2 linked regions of the Colwellia sp. M166 genome follow. The protein of the gene in region 2 interacts with the protein of the main gene of each other region in a pairwise test. Links are inferred from orthologs where the notes say so. Each region holds a gene or a part of one and is shown on either strand. Other genes may lie near its edges. The genes, in order: FGD67_RS12640 and mrdA.

What was found.
Region 1: the proteins of mrdA (region 2) and FGD67_RS12640 interact in binary tests that used the Escherichia coli proteins (3 or more experiments, as listed by UniProt). The link is inferred for Colwellia sp. M166 from one-to-one orthologs.

The regions. Positions count from the first base shown.
Region 1 is NZ_CP040755.1:2,776,712-2,780,161, reverse strand. What follows is about bases 325-3,439. They hold FGD67_RS12640 (penicillin-binding protein 1A), read left to right. Parts: upstream 325-649; coding sequence 650-3,229; downstream 3,230-3,439. Other genes in these bases: FGD67_RS12645 (pilus assembly protein PilM), read right to left, coding at 325-518. Also shown: more of FGD67_RS12645, read right to left, coding at 1-324. UniProt on the Escherichia coli protein: Cell wall formation. Synthesis of cross-linked peptidoglycan from the lipid intermediates.
Region 2 is NZ_CP040755.1:1,599,819-1,603,128, reverse strand. The notes cover bases 40-3,014. They hold mrdA (penicillin-binding protein 2), read right to left. Parts: upstream 2,530-3,014; coding sequence 550-2,529; downstream 40-549. Other genes in these bases: rlmH (23S rRNA (pseudouridine(1915)-N(3))-methyltransferase RlmH), read right to left, coding at 2,533-3,003; rodA (rod shape-determining protein RodA), read right to left, coding at 40-550. Also shown: more of rodA, read right to left, coding at 1-39; rsfS (ribosome silencing factor), read right to left, coding at 3,015-3,310. UniProt on the Escherichia coli protein: Catalyzes cross-linking of the peptidoglycan cell wall. Responsible for the determination of the rod shape of the cell. Is probably required for lateral peptidoglycan synthesis and maintenance of the correct diameter during lateral and centripetal growth.

The sequences.
Region 1 (3,450 bases), 1.2 Mb from region 2 along the record:
GACTCAACATCAATCACTTTTGCATCAAAGCCACCCGCGTCTAATGCTGCAACACGTGCCTCTACAGATTCAGTACGAGCAGCGCTGAGCAAAACATTAATTTTACTTGGGTCCGACTCATTAATGTCAAGTGATTCAAAATCTAAGCTAACTTCATCGAGAGGGTAAGGGATCAAGCTATCAGCTTCAATTTCAATTTGACTGGCCAATTCTTGTTCGTTTAGTGCAACATCCATATAGATGATTTTCGTAATAACCGTTTGCCCAGAAACTGCCGATGCGGCTTGGCTTACTGACGAGGATATTTTTTTTCGAATTTTCGCTACAACTTTACCAACCGCGTCAATATCCTGAATTTCTCTATCAACAATAGCCCCTCTTGGCATCGCTTCAATGGCGACAGTTTCCAGCACATATCCAGTATCGTTTTGGCTCAGTAGAACAGCTTTAATAGAGTGGGAACCAATGTCAATTCCTACCATTAATGAGGTCTTTTTTTTCCATAAACTACTTAACATAGAATCCTACTAGAACATTTTATTATTATAATATTAGGCATAAAATTCGTATAAATACATTTATTACATGCTTTTACAGGATATACTAGTATTATTACGTCATTTTTATAACTTTTATTGAGCATCCCTCTGTGTTTTCTATAAAAAATCTGTTAAAAGCAGGCTCTGTATTGATATTAATTGGAATTCTAGCGCTTGCCGGAATTTATTTATCCATGCGTTCAAGCTTACCCAGTGTTGACTCACTGAGAGATTTGCAATGGCAAACGCCAATGCAAATATTCAGCGCTGACGGTAAACTTATTTCTCAATTTGGCGAAAAGAAACGTATCCCGCTAACATTAGATGAAATGCCCAAACAACTAATCAATGCGATCTTAGCCACTGAAGACGACCGTTTTTACCTGCATTTTGGTGTTGATCCTATCGGTATGGGCCGAGCCATATTAGGCCAGTTAACCGGACAAAATAAAGGTGGTGCAAGTACCATCACCATGCAAGTTGCACGAAACTTCTTTTTAACTCGTGAGCAAACTTATGTCCGAAAAATCCGAGAAATATTCATCTCCTTTCACATTGAAAGTCTACTGACCAAAGATGAAATACTGGCTCTCTATATGAATAAAATATCTTTAGGGCATCGGTCCTTCGGTTTTGGTGCTGCTGCACAAGTATATTATGGTAAAGATGTTAAAGAGCTGAGCTTAGCTCAAATTGCGGTATTAGCAGGATTACCAAAAGCGCCTTCAACCATGAATCCAATTAGCCGTCCGGATCGTGCAATGCAGAGACGGACAGTGGTGTTGCAACGTATGTATAATGCTGGCTATATTACTGAGCAAGAGATGTTAACAGCCAATAAGCAGCCAATTACAGCCGAAAAACATGGTGCGGAAATAGAGTTAAATGCACCTTATATTGCCGAAATGGCTCATCAAGAAATGATTGAGCGTTTTGGTAAGGAAGCTGCTTATACCGGCGGATATAAGGTTTTCACTACCGTAACTTCAAAGCTGCAGCATGCCGCACAACAAGCTGTCATTAATAACATAATTGCCTATGATCAACGTCACGGTTATCGCGGTCCTCTGACAAGTTTACGACCAGCAAACGATGAGCAATTAAATTCGACTGAAATAAATGCTCCCAGCAACACAATAGCTGAGCCAATAAGTGATGATGAAATAGCACAAGCCCTCGCGCCTTTAAGCAGCTATCACTCACTTGTTCCTGGCGTTGTTACTGAAACCTTAGAGCGCTCGATTAAAGTCAGATTAGAAGCTGGCTCTGATATCACTATCGAGTGGCCAGGGTTGTCGTGGGCACGAGCTTACTTTAACGACGATAAGCAAGGCCCAGCTCCCAATAACGCAAATGAAATAGTCAAAACTGGCGATATCATTATGGTCACGCCGTCAGCAACAGGCTATCGCCTGAGTCAATTGCCCGATGTGAGTTCAGCGCTGGTATCTTTGGCGACTGACAATGGAGCAATAAAAGCAGCCGTGGGTGGTTTTAGTTTTATCCAAAGTCAATTCAACCGTGTAACTCAAGCTAAACGGCAAGTGGGCTCCAATATTAAACCTTTTATCTACTCTGCAGCACTAGACAGTGGTTATACCTTAGCATCAATAGTTAATGACGCACCAATAAATCAATGGGATAGAAGTTCAGGCGTAGTCTGGCGTCCAAAAAATTCACCGCCAGTTTATAACGGGGAAATTCGCTTGCGTTTAGCGCTTGCACAATCAAAAAACGTTATTGCCGTTCGATTACTCAGAGATGTCGGCTTAGATAAAATTATTCCCTACTTGGCCTCGTTTGGCTTTGATCCTGATGACTTACCCCGTAATGAATCTCTAGCTTTAGGATCAGCCTCTTTAACACCTTTAGAGGTAGCAACAGGCTTTGCTACTTTTGCCAATGGTGGTTTTTTAATTCAGCCCTATTTAGTCGAACGCATTGAAGACTCATTCGGTAAAGTTATTTTCCAAGCTAACCCCGCTATTGCTTGTGATCACTGTGAGGATAATTTTCCAACAGCCTCAGTTTTAGAAACTAAAAATAAAGACAATGATACTTTAGATAACATTACCGATACCATACTTGAGCCAAAAGTTATTAATAAAGCTGGACGGGTAATTAGTGCACAAAATGCATTCTTAATGACTGAAGCTCTTAACTCCGCTATTTGGGGGGCTGACTGGAATATAAAACCTTATTGGCAAGGTACTGGCTATCGTGCCCGTACACTTAAACGCAGAGATATTGCAGGTAAAACAGGTACCACCAACCAAGCAAAAGATGCTTGGTTTTCCGGCTATAGTCGCAGACTAGTCACTACATCTTGGATAGGTTTTGACGATCCTAGCCGTAATCTAGGTCGAACGGTTTATAACAGTAACTTAGGTAAAGCACAAACCACAGGCAAAGAGTTTGGTGCAAAATCAGCACAGCCAGCTTGGATTAATTTTATGAAAGTTGCACTAGCAGACCTTCCTGTTGAACCATTTGAACAGCCACAAGCACTGATGTCGGTTCGCATAGATAAAGCCTCAGGAAAATTAACCAAGAAAACAGATAAATCCAGCCGTTTTGAGTACTTTGAATTAGGCTCTGCCCCGACAGAATACATTAGTGAAGATATAAGTAGCGAGATCCTTGATGGTAGCAACCCTATTGAAAGCAGCGAAGGGGAAATATTCGATTAGTTATTAAAAGTTTCGTTAGATAAGTATACGAATGGAAAATATGCTTTCATTCGTATCACTTCGAAACATTTAATAAATTTCATTCAATTTTTACCTCCTCAATAACGACTCATTTTCCTGACCATTCGGTCAACTCAGTAACAAGAACAAGTGTTTGATTTTATTATAAATAACAATAAAATTTAAAATGGTTTTGTATAAAAAATTGGCTTGACGTTTGA
Region 2 (3,310 bases):
TAGCACCGGCAAGAAATATCACAAAAACTCCTGAACTGGCAATGAGTAGAGCTGTACCTAAATCAGGTTGTTTGGCAATCAATAAGGTTGGCATTAACACCAAAATAAAGGCGATAATTATTTTTGATATTTTTGTCGGTAAGTCATATTGGCTAACGTACCATGCGATCATCATTGGCACGACAAGCTTCATTATCTCAGAAGGTTGAAACTTTGTCACACCAAGGTCGAGCCAACGTTGGGCGCCTTTACCAACGTGACCAAATAATAATACCGCGGCTAATAACATTAGACCTAAAATAAACATAGGTACCGCCCATTTTCGGTAAGATAATGGCGGAATTTGTGCAATTAAAAGCATGACAAATAGTGCTACACCAGCGCGTTTCGCATGACGTATTAATACAGCACTTTCTTGTCCACCAGCACTATAAACAACAAATAACCCTAGTATTAACAAAGCTAAAATACCACTTAATAAGGGTAAGTCGATATGCAAACGTTGCCATAGAGAACGCTGTCTTTGTTGATCATGTCTGGTATTACGCACTAAGGTTCACCTGCTATATTGGTAATGTTTTGCTGATAAACTTCATCATGGTGAGGATGTTTTAGTTTGTCGGTACTGATAATCTCTCTGTCACCAAAATATTGATCCATTATCTGACGTGCCACAGGCCCAGCATTGGTGCCACCACCACCTTTGGCGACGTTTTCAATGGCAACAGCAACAACAATCTCTGGATTTTCGTAAGGTGCAAAAGCAATAAACATGGCGTTGTCACGTTTGCTTTCTTGTACTTTTTTTGCATCATACTCTTCATCTTGAGCGATGTTAGCTGTTTGTGCAGAGCCGGTTTTACCAGCTGCATCATACTTACTACCTTTAAAAGCGGAATAGCCGGTAGCACCGAATTTTTGCACCGTATTATGTAAACCGTCTAAGACAAGATCCCAATAGGCTTGATTTTTTAGGGTGATAGGGCGTTTTTCGTCAACTACATATTCAGTAATCAGCGGCTGTTGCTGATCGGCATCCTCATCAATAACGGTTACTTCACTGGTGGCTTTTAAAAAGTGTGGAACTTTAATTCTACCCTTATTGACTAAAATGGAGATTGCTTGTGATAATTGTAATGGTGTCACAGACCAGTAACTTTGCCCTATGCCAACGGATAAGGTTTCACCGGTATACCAAGCTTTGTTGTAACGAGCTCGCTTCCATTCGATACTGGGCATAATAGCGCGGCTTTCTTCGTGAATATCTATACCGGTGTAATCACCAAAACCAAATTTTTCCATCATCTTACTAATCCGGGTAATACCCAGTCTATAGGCTAAGTCATAATAATAAACATTACAGGATTGCTCTAATGACTTAGTTAAATTGACTTTGCCGTGGCCCCATTTTTTCCAATCGCGTCGCTTGGTTTCTATGCCGGGTAATTGATAAAACCCTGGATCATAAATCTCAGTTTCTGGGGTGATTAATTCGGCTTCAAGCCCGGTAAGTGCTAATAAAGGCTTAATGGTTGATGCTGGTGGGTAACCTTGTACTGCACGGTTAAGTAACGGTTTATTACTTTCAGGTGCTAAGAGCTTCTTATATTTTTTACTACTGATACCATGGACAAAAAGGTTGCCATCAAAGCTTGGGTTTGAATACATGGCAAGCACACCACCATCTCTAGGGTCAATGGCGACTACCGCACCACGTTTACCTGAAAGTGCGCGCTTGGCGATCATTTGTAGCTCGATATCTAACGTTAGCGTTAGATCTTTACCCGGAATAGGAGGAGTAAAGTCTAAGGTACGAATGACTCGGCCTTGGTTATTAATTTCAACTTCTTGGTGACCAATGGTGCCATGTAAGATATCTTGATAATACTTTTCTAAGCCTAGCTTACCAATGTTACGGGTAGCCGCGTAGTTTTCAGCTAGGCCTTGCTTTTCTAGCGCTAGTGAATCTTTACGATTAATACGCGCAACATAGCCTAAGGAATGTGTCGTTAAGTCAGCAAAAGGGTAATAGCGTTTTAAGCGCGCGTCGATAAAAAACCCAGGGAACTTATGCTGGTTGACGGAAAATAATGCGACTTGCTGCTCACTTAAACGTGAATAAATTTCAATAGGTTTAAAGCGACGCTTACTTTTTAATTCTTTAAATAGTTTGTCTTGTTTTTCCTGACTAATATCTAATAATTCGCTTACTTCTGATAAGCGTTTTTTAATATCATCAACTTGTTCTGGGATCACCTCTAAGCTATACACTGGGGTGTTATCAGCCAGTAAAACACCATTTCGATCGTAAATTAAGCCTCTGTTTGGCGCAACCGGTAACAGTTTAATACGATTAGAGTTAGAGCGAGTTTGGTATTTTTGGTATGAGTTAACTTCAAGATTATAAATATTACTAAATAGCACTAAGGAAAGTATCAGGACAGCAATAAAAGTTATAAAGGTACGACGGGCAAATAAGTTTGCCTCTGCGCTATGGTTTCGAATGGCAACACGTTTTTTAGGCGCCATTATTTACTCTCGATGATAAGGATGATTGTTATTGATTGACCATGCTCGATAAAGGCTTTCAGCAACGACAATACGTACCATAGGATGCGGTAAGGTGAGTGGCGATAATGACCATTTTTGTTCGGACGCTTGAATACAAGCAGGCGCTAAACCTTCAGGGCCACCAACAAGCAGTGCAACATCACGACTATCAACATGCCAACGTTCTAGTTGTTTGGCAAGCTCAGGGGTTGTCCAAGGCTTTCCTTCCACCTCTAAGGTCACAATGCGATTACCCTTAGGAATAGCCGCTAACATTTGTTCGCCTTCTTTTTCTAGAATACGGGCAATATCGGCATTTTTGCCGCGCTTTCCAGGTGAAATTTCCACTAAATGGAAACTCATATCACGAGGGAATCTACGGCAATATTCGCTAAATCCTTGGCTGACCCATGCTGGCATTTTGTTACCAACAGCGTATAAGGTAATGCGCATTATACTTTAAACTATTCCCATAGTTGTTCTAGTTGGTAACGGTCACGAGTTTCATCAGTCATCACATGGACAACTACATCACCTAAATCAACTAAAGACCATTCGCCGACATCATTACCTTCAACACCTAAGGCTTCAATGCCAGCAGCGCGACATTCAATAGTAAGTGATTGGGCAATTGAAATAACGTGACGTTTTGAGTTACCAGAGCAAACTAACATGTAGTCAGCGAAACTCGACTTTTTAGATATCTCTAGTGTGACGATATCGCGGCCTTTCATATCTTCGATTTTTTCGGTAACAAAAG